Regions from separate parts of the Paenarthrobacter sp. A20 genome, predicted to be linked through region 3. Evidence: riboswitches for the same ligand, from Rfam matches in the RefSeq annotation. Region 3 holds a riboswitch; each other region holds the start of a gene.
What was found. A riboswitch is a leader RNA that binds a small molecule or an ion and turns the genes downstream of it on or off. The one in region 3 is predicted to bind cyclic di-AMP.
Positions count from the first base shown of each region.

Region 1: another riboswitch for cyclic di-AMP. It lies ahead of J3D46_RS06750 (NlpC/P60 family protein); the one in region 3 lies ahead of J3D46_RS24480 (M23 family metallopeptidase).
Region 2: another riboswitch for cyclic di-AMP. It lies ahead of J3D46_RS09740 (C40 family peptidase); the one in region 3 lies ahead of J3D46_RS24480 (M23 family metallopeptidase).

Region 1 is NZ_JALJWH010000001.1:1,393,668-1,399,337, reverse strand. Features, by position in the region: gene J3D46_RS06765 (PEP/pyruvate-binding domain-containing protein) at 1-966, opposite strand, end outside; gene J3D46_RS06760 (universal stress protein) at 987-2,024, opposite strand; gene J3D46_RS06755 (FAD-binding protein) at 2,442-3,134, shown strand; gene J3D46_RS06750 (NlpC/P60 family protein) at 3,299-4,075, opposite strand; cyclic di-AMP (ydaO/yuaA leader) riboswitch at 4,079-4,271, opposite strand; gene J3D46_RS06745 (copper resistance CopC family protein) at 4,422-5,051, opposite strand; gene J3D46_RS06740 (NCS2 family permease) at 5,166-5,670, shown strand, end outside.
Region 2 is NZ_JALJWH010000001.1:2,040,086-2,045,755, reverse strand. Features, by position in the region: gene J3D46_RS09765 (FdhF/YdeP family oxidoreductase) at 1-7, opposite strand, end outside; gene J3D46_RS09760 (molybdopterin molybdotransferase MoeA) at 59-1,417, opposite strand; gene J3D46_RS09755 (NTP transferase domain-containing protein) at 1,414-2,319, opposite strand; gene J3D46_RS09750 (HNH endonuclease) at 2,362-2,862, opposite strand; gene J3D46_RS09745 (NlpC/P60 family protein) at 3,080-3,853, opposite strand; gene J3D46_RS09740 (C40 family peptidase) at 3,954-4,697, opposite strand; cyclic di-AMP (ydaO/yuaA leader) riboswitch at 4,702-4,883, opposite strand; gene J3D46_RS09735 (M23 family metallopeptidase) at 5,009-5,670, opposite strand, start outside.
Region 3 is NZ_JALJWH010000003.1:68,696-74,365, reverse strand. Features, by position in the region: gene J3D46_RS24495 (cytochrome c biogenesis CcdA family protein) at 1-202, shown strand, start outside; gene J3D46_RS24490 (TlpA disulfide reductase family protein) at 274-885, shown strand; gene J3D46_RS24485 (vitamin K epoxide reductase family protein) at 926-1,603, shown strand; gene J3D46_RS24480 (M23 family metallopeptidase) at 1,632-2,444, opposite strand; cyclic di-AMP (ydaO/yuaA leader) riboswitch at 2,448-2,622, opposite strand; gene J3D46_RS24475 (SURF1 family protein) at 2,914-3,771, opposite strand; gene J3D46_RS24470 (cytochrome c biogenesis protein ResB) at 3,761-5,389, opposite strand; gene J3D46_RS24465 (cytochrome c oxidase assembly protein) at 5,386-5,670, opposite strand, start outside.

The sequences.
Region 1 (5,670 bases), on a different contig from region 3:
CCACTCGGTGTCCTGCGGAGCGCTGTAGTGCTTCTGGACTTTACGGCCCAAGTCCGCCAAGGCGAGGACTTGGGGATCGCTGAGGCAAGGGTGCGGGGCAGGAGCACCAGGACCATCCCGGCCGGGGCGCTCGACACGTTCCGTGCCACCACCAGGAAGCGAACGGATCTCCACCCGCCTGTCCCCGATGGTCCTTTTCACAATGGACCTTCGACGGACGTCCACAACATACTGGTCCGGATTCACCGCTCCGGACACCACGGCCTCTCCCAAACCAGGGCTGGCGTCAATCACTGCCTCATACCGGTTCCCTGTGACCGGATTGGCGGTGAACATGACACCGGCGGTAGCGGAATCCACCATTTCCTGCACGACCACGGCCAGCGTCACCGAAGCATGGTCAATGCCGTTGGTGGTCCGGTAGGCCACGGCACGGTCTGTCCAGAGCGAGGCCCAGCAGCGGCTAACGGCCTCCAGCACAGCGTCGACGCCGACGACGTTCAGGTATGTGTCTTGTTGGCCAGCGAAACTCGCGAAGGCCAGGTCCTCGGCGGTAGCTGACGACCTGACGGCGACAGGGACGTTGCCTCCCAACTGCTGGTAGGCGGACCGCACGGCGTCAGCCACCGCAACCGGGACTCCGGCGTCGAGCACCAAGGACCGGGCACGGGTGGCGAGCCCGTTCAACTGGTCAAGATCAGAAGGGCCGGCCGCTTCCAAGGCGGCAATGACCTCCTGCAGGCCGATGTCCGAGAGCGCGAGCCGGTATGCCGCTGTGGTGAGGCAGAAGCCATGAGGGACGGGCAACCCGGCGCTTGCCAGCTCACCCAGGTTCGCGGCCTTGCCACCCACTTCCGGAAGCATAGGTGCGCGGATGTCGGCAATATCCAGCGTGAACACCGACCCGGACGCGACTGGGTCCGCTCCTTGGTCCTGCGGCTGCTCCCCGGCCTGCTGGCTGTCCATGGAAGGTGGCAATCCGCGGCTTAGGCTGCGCCGAGCATCGGCCCAAACTTGTCGCGGTCAGCAAGCCGGGGATCCTCACGGTCCGGGACCACCAGCACCGGCCCCTTGGCGTGGTGCAGGACGCCGTCCGAGGTGGAACCCAGGAGCATGCCAGCGAACCCGCCGCGGCCACGGGTCCCCAGCACCACCAACTCCACGCTGCGGCTCGTCTCCACCAGGACGTCCACCGGCGATCCATCGCGGAGGTCCGTCTCAATGGTCAGGTGCGGGAAGTGGCTCCTAAGCCACGCGACACCTGCGTCGAGCTGGACCCTGATGTCCGCAAACAGAGCATCGCGGTCCAACGGGGCCGGGACCCAGGCCAGGGAACCGCTGTACTGCGGCACAGCACAGATCACTCGGAGCTTGGCGCCCATGCGCTGGGCTTGCTCAGCTGCTTCGAGCACTGCCACACGGGCTTGCTCGGAGCCATCCACGCCCACTGCAACCACGTTTTCCACGGTGCGGGGGCCTGCCTTGGCATGCTCGGCCTTGATGTGTTTGTCCTCGGTATTCTCCCCCAGCCGGTCGGCGCAATACAGGGGCACCGTCACGGTGGGGCATTTGGCGTGGGCCGGCAAGGCGCTGCTGACGGAACCCAACAGGCGCCCGACGAAACCCCCACGGCCCCGGCTGCCGAAAACAAGGAGTGCGGCCTCTGCAGAGAGATCCAGCAGGACACCTGCAGCGTCGCCGTTCTCCACCGAAGCGTCGACGTCGATGGCATAGCCGGAGATCTTGTCCATGGCCTGCTTCACGATCGCATCCGCGCCCTCGCGAATCACTGAATCGTCCACGGTTGCGTAGCCACCGTCCAGCCCTGATGCGGCGAAGATGGGCACTGAGTAGGCCGTGACGATGTGCAACGGAAGCTGCCGGCGCTCTGCTTCCCGCGCGGCCCAAACCAAGGCACACTGACCGTGCTCCGAACCGTCCACTCCAACGACGATGCCGCCTGGTGCGACAGCTTGGTCGTCGCCCCGCTGTGGCTCTTCACTGTGTCTGCCGTGCTGGTCCATTGGGGCCCGCCTCTCCACCTACTGCTTGATGTTCCGGCTATTCTGCCAGAGGTTTTCCGGGTCGGATTCCCTGACTGCTTCATTGTCAATGGCCGGGGCAGGAGAAACCTGGAAATTTCTCCTTCCAAGGCCCACTATTCTCGGTCGGCAACGCCGAATCAAGGCGACTTTGGGCTATGTGTATAACGGTCCGGGCTCGGTTATCGGAGGTCCATTTTGCGCTCCGGATGAACAACCCAAACACGCGCATCCGGGAGGCTATCCATGGCCGAAAAAGTTCGGTAGTGTTCGAGTCACCGAATGGCCGGCAAACGTGTTTCACGACACACTCCGGCCATTTATTTGCGGCCGCTTGGGGAACTCGGACGCGACCCCACGCGATGCCGAAGGGCACACACGTCAAGGAGGAACCAAGCAGTGTCACTCACGCCTGATTCCGCCACGGAACGCACCACCACCGTGGTCATCGGAGCCGGCTTGTCCGGCTTGGCAGTTGCCAGTGAGCTCAGCCGTTATGGCGTGGGTTCCATCGTCGTGGACGGCTTTGGTGCGTTGTCCGCAACGGGCCCGTCGGTCCATACAGGTATGCTTCAACGCTGCGACGCCGCCGATCCCGCTGCAATGAAGGAACGCAACGAGATCCTCCGCCACTTGCGGAACTACGCGGCAAGCCATCAGCTGGACGTCCGCAGCACCACGCGCGCCGTGCGCCTTGATTTCCTGGGCTCGGATCCGTCACAGCAGATTGGCTACGGTTTGGCCGCCAGCATGACCACTGCGGGGCTGAGAACCGGACTCCACGTATCCGGCCCCCTCGAATCCACCCGTCGCCAGTGGGCAGTCCACACCGCCAACGGGGTTCTCCTGGCCGACCACATCGTGGTCACGCGCTGTGCGCAGAGCCAGCTGCGCCGGATGCTGGCCGAACTCGGGATTGCCATCGGCCAAAACCTGGCCGCGGCCATGAGGGCAGTCGGGATGCATCTTGTAGGCGTCGGCGAACTCATTACGCCCACCCCCAAGGAAGTCCTTCGGCAGGCCAAAGCAGTGGGTCAGGCGATCTCTTCCAAGGTTGCCCTCCCGGCAGGGCCAGGCCTGGCCACCGCCTAGCCGATCCAACCGGCACACCCTGCCCCACTACGCGGCAAAGGCGCGCCTACCCGCCGTCGTACGTCCATGTCTGGAACTTTTACGCACAAAACTTAACGCCAAAGGCCGGTGCCTTCGAGGAGTGATTCCTCAAAGACACCGGCCTTTGGACTGAAGCGTGAGGCTTATGCGCCAGCGCGTACGTAGGTCAGGGGACCCGTTGCGGTCAACCAGCTGATCGGGTGGATGCCCGTCTGGTTGCCGTTGATGCCACCGCTGATGGCCTGGCCGTTGCCGATGTAGATGGCGACGTGGCCGGACTGAACGATCATGTCACCGGGCTGGGGGTCGCTGACGACCTTGCCGTAGTTCATGAACTGCATGGGGCCAAGGTCACCAACAGGGATGCCTGCGGAGCCGAGAGCCCGTTCCACCATGGCGGTGCAGTCCTGCATGATGCCGATCTGGGCGTAAGCCGAGGCAACCATGGCTGCGTTGACGCCACCGACTGCCGGGGCAGCAGCAGCGGGAGCAGCAGCAGCCGGAGCGGCAGCTGCGGCCTTGGCGACAGGAGCCGTTGCAGCGGCAGTGGTGACTGCTGCCTTCTTGGCTACGGGAGCCTCAACGACGGGAGCCGGCTTCTCGATGACCGGAGCCGCTACGGAAGCAACGGCAGGGCGCTCGAAGTTGATGGTCGCCGTGGAGGCGGCGGTAACAACCTGGGTGGGAGCTTCGGAGGCGGTCTCTGCGACCGTGGCGGGGCTGGAGTCCCGCTGAACCGGAGCTTCAGCTGCGTGGGCGGCGATGGAGCCGGTCAAGACGAGGCCCGAGGCTGCTGCGATGACAGCTGCCTGGCGGCCAGCGCCGGAGGCGTTGCTGGCAACTGCCTTGGAGATGGAGATGAACGGATTAGGACGTACGCTGTCCGCCTTACGACGGCCGCGAAGAATGCGTGAAGACATGAAAGAGCCTCTCCCGATGCCTGCGAGGTTAGCTGTCGGATTCGGATGGGAGTCACCCGGTCACTATCCCCCGCTGTTCAGCGGAAGCTTCGTGACTTCACCCCAAGGCACGCTCGAAAGCGACCTAAAATGGGTTCCCCGTCTCTGCCGTAAGGTTTGTCTGCGAACGGATTCCGGACTGCGGCAGAGCTAGGCAATCAGGCCGGAAGTGCCCGCTACGTGGAACAGGCACAGGTACAACCGTACGCGATGATCACGCCGAAGTCACATTTAAGTAACGAGAACTACTCTTCTGGCGTGTCGCGGTGACCGTTTCGAGATATTCGCAGGTACGTAGAAAACCCCGTTATTCCGCGGGATTCTCGCCATCCGCGTCGTTGGAAGCAGCGAGTTTCCTACGTGCCGTAACAGCCAGAAAGATAACGAGTCCGATAGCAACAACGGCCAGTCCCACGATGCTCCACGGGAACGGCTGGGAGGCATCCGCGGCCGGTTCGCTGGTGCCCGTTCCCGGCGCACCGGTACCGGCCGTCGGTACCGAGGCTGAAGGAGCCGAAGCAGACGGTGAGGCAACCGCCGAACCGCTTGCCGACGTCGCGCCTCCGGCTGCCGTGAACGTAAAGGTGCCCTCGATGGGGTGCGAATCGCTGCTGACGACCCGCCAGACCACCGTGTACTCGCCCGCGGGTGCGCCTTCGCGCAGCTTCTGGACAGCTTGGTTGTCAATGATTTCCACGGGACCGTCTGCCCAGTTTTCGCCGCCCGCCGTGACTGTTACGCCCGAACCGATGGCCAGCGGCCGGTTGTTGAACGTGATGGAGACCGACGCCGGGACGACAGTCACGCTGGCACCGTTGGCCGGCGTGGTGGATTCGGCGACGTCATGGGCGGACGCCGGAGCCGCGGAAAACAGCAAGGCCGACGCGAAGGCGAGGGCAGCAACGACGGCGGCCAGAAGCGGGCGGATGGTACGCATGGGGCGGTTTCTCCTAGTGTTGGCTTCCTTACAGACTAGGCGAATCGTCCGGGGCGCCCGTATCCGACCGCATAGGATTTGAGAGCACACTCCCCTCGATCCCCGGAGTCCTTCATGCTTAAACAAGGTTCTGCAGTCGACCGCTACTTCAAAATCACTGAACGTGGATCCACGTACTCCCGGGAAATTCGTGGCGGCTTCGCAACGTTCTTCGCCATGAGCTACATCGTGGTGCTGAACCCCCTGATCCTCTCCGGAGCGGACTCGAGCGGAGCGTCCCTGGGCTTCACGGCCGTCGCAGCCACTACTGCTTTCGTGGCGGGCATCCTGACCATCCTCATGGGCGCGTGGGCCAAGCACCCGTTCGCCGTTGCAACGGGGCTCGGCGTGAACGCGTTCGTGGCCGTCACCGTGGCCTCACACCCCGGACTGACCTGGCCGGACATGATGGGCCTCGTGGTGCTTTCCGGCGTCACCATGCTCATCCTGGTGCTCACCGGTTTCCGTACTGCGGTGTTCAAAGCCGTTCCAGAAGCCCTCAAGACGGCAATCGTGGTGGGCATTGGTCTCTTCATTGCACTGATCGGCCTGGTCAATGCCGGATTCGTGCGCCGCATCC
Region 2 (5,670 bases), on a different contig from region 3:
TGTTCATGAGTCCATCATTGCACTTTGTGGGCACCGACCAGGAGGCTGGCCCCGGCCCTCATGCGTCTAGGGCACTCCAGTCCACCGGACCTGGCGGGGTCTTCTTTTGGCTCCGCGGCGGCGCCTTGCGGGGCTTGTCTTCAGGTGTCTTCGGCGCGGGCAACGGTTTGCCCCACGGCAAGGCAAAGGCCGGGACCAGCTCGCCCAGTTGGACTCCATGCGGCGGTACCACCATGACCCCGTCCGCACCGGCCAGGCCACGCATCATTCCCGGGCCAGCATGCTGTGCCGGCGACGCCAAGCCATACACCAGTTTGAAAGGCATCAGGCGGGTCCGTCCGGGCTCCGCGTCGATCATCGCTCCACAAGGAACTTCGCCCACTTCCTGGAGGCTTCCGTGGCCCAAGGCAGCCAGCAAGGGCGCCCCCAGGGTAAATAAGGCCATCATCGCGGCAAGCGGATTTCCAGGCAGACCCAGGACGAACCGGCCATCGGGCAACTCCGCCAACACGGCCGGATGTCCAGGCCGCATGGCAATACCGTCGATCAGCAACCGGCCACCAAGTTCTGCCACCGCCCGCCTGAAGTGGTCAGTCCCCGAACGCCCTGTCCCGCCGGTCGTAATGACGACGTCGGCAGGCGGTTCAGTTTCTGCGTACGGTTCGTCTGCGCTGAGTTCCTCGGGGGACGGCTCGGTGTCCTGAAGTGCGGCGAGCCACTCCCCATAACTGTCGCCCACCCTGAGCTGCTCCCCGGCGATACCGCCCAGGAGTTCCACCACGGCGCCGAGTTGCGGGCCGAAGGTGTCCCGGACCTGTCCAGGCCGCGGGATACCTTGGGCCACCACCTCCGAACCCGTCAAAAGGAACCTGACCAGTGGTTTGCCCATGACTTCCACGTGATCCAGGCCTGCCAACGCTGCCAGCGCGATGTGCGCCGGGTTGAGCACTGTCCCGGCTTTGAGCAGGACATCACCCTCGGCTGCCTCTTCTGCAGCCCTGCGGATGTGTTGGCCGTTGCGCGGCTCCCCCGGTTTGGCGGTGCCGCCCAACGCAAGGACCGGAAGGCCGTCGTCGTCCGTAGTGATGACGCCACTCTCGCTGCGCAGCACGGCTTTGGCCCCGGGAGGTATCAGCCCACCGGTAACAATGGGACTGGCTTGGTGAGGCGCAAGCCTCTGGCCCGGCTCACTGAGTATCCACGGGCCGCTACCATTGACGGCCCAGCCATCCATGGCGGAAGAAGCATAGTGGGGCATGTCCTGCACTGCCAGGGCATCCGATGCCAAGGTGCGGCCAAGGGCAGACCCCAGCGGGACCGGGCCTGGCGGGATGGGAGCAGCGCCATCGAACGCGCGCTGCCGAGCCTCATGCCACGTGTGTGCCGCGTGATGGCCCTCGTTGGGGGCCTGGGTCATTCGGCGCCAGCCCCGGACTCCGAATACTCTTGGGCAACTTTGCGGGCCAGGTCCAAGGCAGCGTTCATGGACGCGTCGTCGCTGGCCTGGCCAATGCCGCGGGCCATGCCGGCGGCGTATCCGGCGATGAACGTGGTCAAGGGTGCGGCGGGGCGCACCACTGAATGCGCAGCAACGCCAGCCACTGCCAGGACCTCGTTAACGTCCACTTCAACGCCTTCAAGCTCAAACGCCTGCAGCAATGTGCGGCACCATTCCTCGAGCGTCTCTTCCTGGCTCTTCACGTGCGCCTCCAACTCGTAGTCAATGCCCAAGGCCGCTGCGTCCTCCCACGTGTCCACGTCATCCGTAGAGCCTGCGGGGACGGCAACGTCCAGCACATTCAGCCTAGCAAGCAGCCGGAACACTGAAGAGTTCGTTAACCCGGAACCTTGCGAAGCTACGCCTACCTCCCGTTCCATGGCTGCGGTGCTGTAGGCGCCCAGCAGCGGTTGCTTCCGGCCGTCCGCGGAGACCGCCATGGCCCCCTCCACCCCGGGCTGTGAGGCAAGTGCTTCCCACAGGAGTGCAACGCCACGGGAGGCATGCGGCATATCGCAAGCCAGGACAAGCGTCCACGGAGCGCCCATGCCGTGGTTCTTCAACGCGGCCAAGCCCGCTGCAATCGCAGCGGCCGGACCCGCGTACGCCGGTTCCTCCCGCGCCCTCAGCACATTGTCCGGTAGCAGCACACCGCCGGATCCTGAAGCATCGGGCCCTACGACTACCACGGCTGCGGCACCCCGGACTGCCTGCAGGGCATGCGAAAGGAGCGACGCGCCGTCGTACGTCAGCGACGGCTTGGGCACGCCTCCGAGGCGGGTGGCCCTGCCTCCCGCCAAAATCACGGCGTTGAACTCCATCCGCCCAGATTACCCGGACGTCCGGAGGTCAGCAGAAATCGATCAGGCAGCGGATTCCGGCAACAGGAACGGGTCCCAGTCCGGCGCAGGTTTCTCGAGTTCTTTGATCTGCCACATGGTTCCCTGGGGCACGCCGGGCTTGAAACGGAGTTTCCAACCCATTTCGGCCAGCGTGTGGTCGCTCTTGGCGTTGTTGCATTTCAAGCACGCCGCAACCAGGTTTTCCCAGGAATCCGCGCCGCCCCTGGACTTGGGGTGGACGTGGTCTATGGTGTGGGCTGTTTTCCCGCAGTAGGCGCAGTGGTGACCGTCGCGGCGAAGGACCCCGCGGCGACTCACGGCAGTAATCCTGTTGTACCGGGGACGGATGTAGCGGTTGAGGAGGATCACGGATGGTCGTCCGAGAATCTCCTGTGGCCCGACGACAGGCTCGTCGCCTTCGGCCACAACGCTAGCTTTCCCAGTGAGCACAAGGACCAGCGCCCGGCGGAATGTTATTACCGCCAGCGGTTCATATCCAGCATTCAGAACGAGTGTGCGCATGCACGTACCTCTTCACGGCCGCACCCGTCAGGGGCACGAGGGCCGGCTGCCCTCTGCTTGTACGGGCTGTGGATCGACAACATAAGGGTAAGCACTTATATGCCGTATCCACGAATCTTTCTGCCGTTTCGCCTGCGGTGTCGGCAAGAGTTCATGCGCGGTTAAAGCAGAACACCCCGCCGGCCGGAGCCTGCGGGGTGTTCATGATGATGTGGGATCAGCCGTTGACGCGGATGAAAACCGGGCCGGAGCCGACGTTGACGCTGAACAGTGCCGTGGTGGATCCGTTCCATCCACCATGGACTGCCATGCCGTTGCCAACGTAGACGGCGATGTGGGCCTGTCCAGCCAAACCACCGTTGGCGTAGTAGGCGAGGTCGCCGGGCTGCGCTTCTGCTGCACTGACCGTGCGGCCCAGGGACAGGTAACCAGCGGGCCAGTCGTGGAAGTTGATGCCAACGGCGGCCAGGGAGTTGGTCACCAACATGGTGCAGTCCTGGGTGACGCCAAGCTGTGCGTAGGCGGCAGCAGCGATTGCTGCACCAAGGCCGCTGGCAGCTGCCGGAGCCTTTGCCGCCGGAGCCGCAGTGTTGACGGCGACCGTAGCGTTGCCGGACGTTGCTGTGCTCTCCGTGGCCGCCTTGGTTTCAACCTTGGCCGGAGCCTTCTTCACTACCGGAGCCGGAGCTTCCACCGTGGTGACCACGGGGCGCTCGTAGGAGATGGCAACCGTGGAGTCCGCAGCGATGGTCGCCTGAACTACCGACTGGACGTCAAGGGTGGACGTCGAGGTGGACTCGCGGTCCACCTTGGTCTCGGCAGCGTTGGCAGCAACACTACCGGTCAGGACCAGGCCTGAAGCTGCGGCAATGACTGCTGCCTGGCGGCCAACGCCACCGGCGTTGTCGCTGACGGCCTTGGCGATGACGGCAAGCGAGCTGGTCTTGGGGGCCTCAGCGCGATGCCGTGCAACTTTGTTTGCACTGGTCATGGTTTTCTCTTTTCATATCCGCATGCAGTTGGGGTACACGCGGCTAATCGGCGCGCCAGCACTTGGGGGGCATGCTGGCGAACCTCGAACCGGATTGTTTCTAGCGGAGGGTGAAGAAGGAGGACGTGCCGGTGGAGGCAGCTGAGTGCAGGAGCGTGCCCTGGCCCGGGTTCAAAGCGCTGATCATCATGCCGTTGCCAACGTAGATGCCTACGTGGGCTCCGCCGTTCTGCATGACCAGGTCACCGGGGGCCGGAGTGCTGGTGGGCTTCATGGCCGTCCAGGCGTTGACGCGCGGGATGCTGATGCCAGCCTGTGCGTAGACCCACTGGGTGAAGCCGGAGCAGTCCCATCCGTTGGGCGTTGTGCCGCCCCAAACGTACGGGTGGCCAATGCCGGTGTAGGCGATGGCAGCGAGGCCGGAGGCCGCGGCGCTGGAAGCAGCGTCCTTGGCTTCGGACGACTTGGCGGTGACAGCACCTGCTGCGTCCTGCGTGCCGTTTGCAGTGGCCCGCTGGGTGGTCTGCGAAGCGCGCTGGATCTTGGGGGCTTCCTTGGTGGCCACAACGGGGCTTTCAAAGGAAACGGTAGCTGTGGGCTCCGCGGTGACGACGGCGGTGGTAACCATCTGCTGGGTGCTGGAGGCTTCCGACTTGGAAACGTCGGTGTCAGCTGCCTGTGCCGGCAAGCCGACGCTGAGGACGAGGCCTGATGCTGCTGCCAGAACGACGGCCTGGCGGCCAACGGTACCGGCATTCGATGAAACAGCCTTGGAAAGCGTGTTCAAGGGGTTCGTACGAACCGATTCGGCGCGGTGGCGCGCAGGGGTAGTGCGTGATGACACGTAGGTAGCCTCTCCCAATGCCTGCGAGGTGAGCTGTCGGATTCGGATGGGAGTCATCCGGCCGCGCTGCTTCAAGGAAGCTTTGCGACTTAACCCCAAGGCCTTCTTTCGAAGACCAGAAGTGGTTCCCCCGCCCCTGCCAGACGATTTATGCGAACGGACCTCGAGTGGTGGCAGAGCTAGGCAATCCACTCAAGTGCACCGGCCCCCTAAAAAGCCGATGCGCTTTGTACGGTACAACAGTTGAACGCGAATGTCACATTCAGGTCACGGGGTGTGTCACGAATGCGAGAGACAACCATCAACTGGCCCTAGAGCCAGCCCATGGGGTCGACAACTTCACCATTGACCTGGACCTCAAAGTGGAGGTGGCAGCCGGTGGAAGCGCCTGTGGTGCCGCTCAGTGCGACCGTATCGCCGCGGCTGACCGTCTGGCCCACCTTGACGGTGAAGGATGACAGGTGGTTGTACGTGGTTTCGAGGCCATTCCCGTGGTCTACCACCACGCGGTTGCCTCCGCCGTACTCGTGCCATCCAGCAAAGGTGACCTTGCCGCTGGCTGCCGCATGTACGGCGGTGCCGCACTGAGCCACGAAGTCCTGGCCGCGGTGGAAGTCGCCGGCGCCGCCCGTGAGGGGGCTGACGCGGTAGCCAAACGGGGAAGCTGTGGTCAGCGTGTCCAAGGGGCTGGCCATGGTGCCCGCCGACGAGGCCCGCTGAATGCTGCCCGCGGACTGCGCACTGAGCAGTTGCTTCAGCTTTCCGTCGGGGTCGGCTGCAGTGGCAACGGCAGCGCGGCTGAAGTCGATCTTGGCGGATGCGGCTGCGGAAACCTCGGGCTGGCTGCCACCGGCGACGGCAAGGGCCGACTCGGTTTGGCCTGATTCCGAGGTGGCCATGACGGGGCTCGTGGCCGGCAGACCGACAGTCAGGGCGAGTCCGGTGGCGGCAAGCGCAACTCCGGCCTTCTGCC
Region 3 (5,670 bases):
GGGCATCCCCTTCGTTCTTGTGGCCCTGGGCCTGAACTGGGTCTCAAAGGTCCTGACCGTGGTCCGCAAGCACATTCGGGCGGTCAACATCGGCGGCGCCGTCATGCTCATCCTCCTGGGCATCCTGATGGTTACCGGGGTCTGGGTGCAATGGATCTACCAGCTGCAGAACCTGGCAGGGACGTTCCTGATGCCCGTCTAGCTGTACTGCCCGGGCAGTACATCTAGCCACCGCAACCCCGCACACAGACACAACAAGCAAGGACTGAGAGCATGATCAACCAACCAGGACCGCTGCGGCGCCCCGGCCGCCGCACCATCCTGGGCATGGGCGCGGCAGTACTTGCCCTCGCCGGCTGTGCAGCCCCGGACGATCTGGCCCAGCAGGCCAAGGCCGGAGACGACAAAAACTACATCGCCGGCGACGGGTCGGTCAACGAATACCCGCCCGCCTCACGCGGTGCCCGGGTGTCTCTGGAGGGCCGGCTGTTCAGTGGGGAGAAGGTTGCTGCCCGGGACTGGGCGGGCAAGGTCGTGGTCCTCAATTTCTGGTACGCGGCCTGCGCTCCGTGCCGGGCGGAGGCCCCGGACTTGGCCGCCCTGCATACCGAATTCAAAGACCAAGGCGTCTTGTTCTACGGCGTCAACGTCCGCGACGACGCCGCGACGGCCGAAGCCTTCGAACGGACCTTCAAGGTCGACTACCCCAGCTTCGATGACAGCGACGGCGGCATCCTCCTCGCCATGACCGAGTACGTCCCGCCCCGTGCAGTGCCCACCACCCTGGTCCTGGACACTGAAGGGCGCGTCAGTGCCCGGATCCTGGGGATCTCGCAAAAAGGAACCTTGAAGGCACTGATCACTACCGCAGCTGCGGGATCATGAATACCAAGCCCGCCACCAGACCACCTAAAGGACTTCTGCCATGACCAGCACCGCGAAATCCGCCGCGAACGTGACCACCTCAGACCCTGGCGCTGCCTCAGTCGCAGCCCAGCTTGGGCCGGATATTCCCCGCATGACCCGCGACAAGCCCTTTGGCTGGCTCCTGGTCATCACCGGCGTCATCGGCTGGCTCGCCTCCGGCGCCCTGGTCCTGGAGAAACTCGAGGTACTCAAAGACCCAGGCTACAAAACCGTCTGCGACGTCAATCCCTGGATTTCCTGCGGCCAGGTCATGCAGACCTGGCAGAGTTCCGTTTTCGGATTCCCCAACATGTTCATCGGGATCGTGGCGTTCGCCGTCATCATCACCACGGGCATGGCGCTGCTTTCCGGGGCAACTTTCGCCCGCTGGTACTGGGCCGGGCTGCAGGCCGGTGTCACGCTGGGGTTTGCCTTCGTCGTGTGGCTATGGTCCCAGGCCCTGTACTCGATCCACATCCTCTGCCCCTTCTGCATGATTGTCTGGGCGGCAATGATTCCCCTGTTCGTCTGGGTCACGGCCCGGAACATCACCCATGGAGTCATCAAAGTACCCGCCGGCGCGGCCCGCGTTGTCGGCGAATTTGGCTGGATCATTACCGCGCTGCTCTACGTGGCTGTTACCGCAACCATCTTCTTCGCCTTCAGCCACGTCTTCCTGGGCACATCAGGACTCTGACCCTGACAACCAAGGCGATGGGCGAGGCTTACATCCATCCCTGCGGGTTCACGGTCTGCCCGTTCAGGAGTACCTCGAAGTGCAGGTGGCATCCGGTGGAGTTGCCGGTGGTTCCGGCCGCGGCCAGCCGCTGGCCGGCGGTTACGGTCGCGCCCACGGAAGTTTCGATGGCGGCGAGGTGGTTGTAGGTGCTCTTCAGGCCGTTGCCGTGGTCCACCACAATCCTGTTCCCGCCACCGTAGGGGGACCATCCGGCCTCCACGACGGTCCCGGCTCCGGCGGCGAACACCGCTACCTGGCAGGCTGCCACGAGGTCCAGGCCGGTGTGCAGCTCCCCGGTGCCCGAGATCGGGCTGGTGCGGATACCGAACGGAGAAGTGACCGACATGCTGGCCAGCGGCGCCCCCAACCGGGCCGCGGCAGCGGCCGGGGAGGCCGCCGGGGTCGTCGGCGCGGCCGCGCCGGCAGCAGCTATGGGGGTCTTGGCCGGTACCGGCAACGGTGCCTGCTGTGTGGTGACAGCCGGGCGTTCATAACTGATGGAAGCCCCCACGGGGGCTTGGACGGGCGCGCCGGCAGCTGCCGTCCCCGATGCCTGCACCGCGAGGGCTGTGCTGGTGGGGGCCGGCCCGGCATGGGCGGCAGTGAGCGCTGCGGTCAACAGCGCGGCGACGCTCAGCGTAGCGGCGGCCGTGACCTGTTTGCGCCGGCTCCCCCGCGCTTCTGCCTCTGGCAGGGGCCGGTGACGGCCGGTAGTGGGGGATTTCATCGAGACGGCCGTGCGGGGCGCGAATCCGGAGGTTGGTTTTCGGCGGCGGCCATGGGGGGGTACAGAAGGCAAGGGGGATCCTTTCGGTTCGCCTGCGAAGTTAGCTGTCGGGTTCGGGCCAAGGAAAAATGCCCGGCCGTGCCCGGCGGCTTTCAGGCCACCGACATCACGGCTTCACCCCAAGGCAGGCTTGCTGCCGATTCTGGGTCCTCCACCCCCGCCGTCAAAAAGGGATAGTCGTTTGATGCCCCCGGCGGGGTCCAGCGCGGGGCATCAAGGGTCTCAATACAGAAAAACCTGAATTAATAGTAGCTGCAAAGCATCATCGTTACAATTTCGTGACTTAGGGGTTGTCGGCCTCGGTCAGGGACGCCCGGCTCGGTGCTGTTCTGAGACGCTTGACCGTATCTTCAGATTTGCAGCTAAGGGGTCAACGATCCCGGCCATGGGATCGTTCCCGGCACACCGGGTGATCTCCGCCTGGCCGGGGATGCCCTAGCCGTTCCGGGGCACCCTCTCCCGTCGGGCCTGCCGTGCCTGGTCAGAGTCCCATCGAGTCCAGCAGGGCGTCTTCTTCCTCGACGCGGGAGCGTTTGCGCGGGGCGGGAGCACGGGGTTGCTGGGCGGTGCTTGCGGTCTCCGCGGATTCGTCGGGCATGTCCCGTTCCTCACGGTGCATGCGGGCCTGCTGCCGTGCCATGTACCCGAAACCCACGAAGGCCAAGACGCCGAAGGTGATCCACTGCAGGGCGTAGGACAGGTTCGAGCCTTCCTTGACGGCCGGCGGGGCGAGTGGTTGCGGGACTGTGGCAGGCTGCGGGGACTCCGAGGCCATGACCCCGTAGCTGCCTGCCAGCAACGGGTACCCCAGCTGGCTCGCGTAATAGGACAGGTCGATGCTGGCCAACTGGCCCTCGGGTGCGTCACGACCCAGATCGGGCTCGGAGGGTTTGATCCGTACGACCGCCGAGACTTCTCCCGCTGGTGGTGCGGGCACGGCATCGGGGTACCCGGGCCGGGTGTTGCCGATCGGCAGCCAGCCCCGGTTGACTGCGATCGTTTCACCGGAAGCAAGCCGGAGCGGCACCACTACCTCGTATCCGGCAACGGAATTGTTGGGTCGGTTCCTGATGATTCTCTGGTCCTCGGCAAGGTACCGCCCTGACACTACAACCGTTCTCCACTTCGCGTCGGGGTCGGCGACGTCAAAGGAGGCGCGGGCATCCTGGAACGGCACCGGGGTTCTGTCGTAGTTCTGCTGGACCCTGCGGATTTCGGTCACGGTCTGATTCCGGCGCTCCATCTGCCAGTTCCCCAGCCCAATGCATGCCGCGGCGAATAATGCGGCCAGCAGCAGCCAACCCGCCCAACGCCAGGACAGAAGGAACCTATACGCCATCCTGTTCCTCCTGGAGCTGCCATTGCCGTGCCAACAGTGCGCGGATCGCCGTCGCCTCGGCGGCTAGGCGGTGGTCTTCTCCGCGGGCCAGAAGGCCGTATTCGACCATCGTCCTGCCGTCCACGTGGGTGCCGGCGCGGACCCATACCCGGCGCCGGTTCACATACAGGGAGACCATGAGCCCTGCCACGGCCAGCAGCGAAAATACCAGCACCCAGCCCTGGGCGGGGGTACTGCGTACATCCACCCCGATGTAGCGTTTAAGCCCGTCGAAGCTGATGCTTCCCTTGCCTTCGGGCAGCGTGTACGTTGCACCGGGTTGAAGCGTGATGCCGCCGGCGGGAAGGTCCCTGCCGTTGAGTTGGGTCAGCTTGGCCACGTCCAGGACGTACACGTTTTGCGGCGCTCCGGTGTCCAGCCCGAGGTCCCCGTAGTACGAGTTCAGGCTCAGCTGCGGGTTCAGGGGATCGGGGTCGAAGCTGTAGGACACGCCCTGGTCGTTCTTGATGGCCGAGGGCAGGAAGAACCCGACAAAGCCCAGCTGGGATGGTGCGGCGTCCGGGACCTTGAGGACCACCGAAGAGGTGTAGACCCCGTCGTTGGGGATGGACACCACGGGACCGCTGAAGGCGGTTTTCCCGGTGCCGTCCTTGACGGTGACGACCGGGGCGTAGCCGTTGCCGACCAAGAACACCCCGGTTTCACCGAAATAGACTGGTTCGTTGACTTTCAGGGTCTGTTCCCGTGCCGGGGACTCCGCTCCGTCCTTGGTGCTCAGCTCGGCGGTGAAGTCGATCGGCTGGCCGAACTGCTGGCGTGATTCCCTGTCGAAACGGACCTCGAAGCTCTCCAAAGTGACGGCGAAAGGATCCAGCCAGGCGGTGTTGAAGTTGATTCCCGGGGTGAAGGCATCGTAGCTGACCAGGGTATTGACGAAAGTGCCGCCTTCGATGAGGATCTTCTGTCCCCGATAGCCGAACATCCCGCCGATGGCCACACACACCAGCACCCCGATCAGCGAGGTGTGGAACACCAGGTTGCCGGCCTCCTTCAAAAACCCACGCTCGGCACCCAGAGAGGGACGCAGCCCATCCCGGTCCCTGACCTCGACCCGGTAGCCGCGCTTCCTCAGCACGTCCGCGGCGTCCGCTATCGCGGCGGCCGCGGTGATCCCGTCCCCAGCGGGCAGGATCAAGGTGCCATACTCGGGCAGCCGGGAGAGCCGTTTTGGGGTACGTGGCGGCTGGGAGCGCAAGGCTTTGTAGTGGGTGCGGGCCCTGGGAACGACACAGCCGATCAGGGAGATGAAGAGCAGGATGTAGATGGCTGAGAACCACACGGAGGAGTAGACATCGAACATCTGCAGCACGTCCAGGACCGGCCCGTAGGCCGGGTTGTCCTTGATGTACCGGGTAACGAGGGCGGGATTGGCTGATCGTTGCGGGAACAGCGAGCCCGGCACGGCGGCCACTGCGAGCAGGAGCAGCAGGAACAGGGCCGTTCGCATGCTGGTCAGCTGCCGCCAGGCCCAGCGCAGCATCCCACAGGGCCCCAATGCCGGCAATACGGGGTGCTGCGCCTGATCGGCGGCCGGTGTTGAAGTGTCAGGTAATGTCATCGTCGGCGCACCGGGCGGTTGGCCAGTTGTTGCAGGTATTCGTTGTAGGCGTCCAGGTCAGGGTCCCCCGCTACCGCAGCCTTGCGTTCGGATTTGACCCAGCCCCGGGCCTCGTCCCGTTGCCAGCGAACCAGGATGAACATCAACAACAGCACTCCCGGCAGCTCCCCGTAGGACCAGGCCAGCCCGCCGGCCAGTCCTTGGTCCTGCATGGGGTCCACGTTCCAGCTCTCCGGCGGCGCGGCGAAAAACTTGACCATGGGCGCGGTGGCCATCATGAT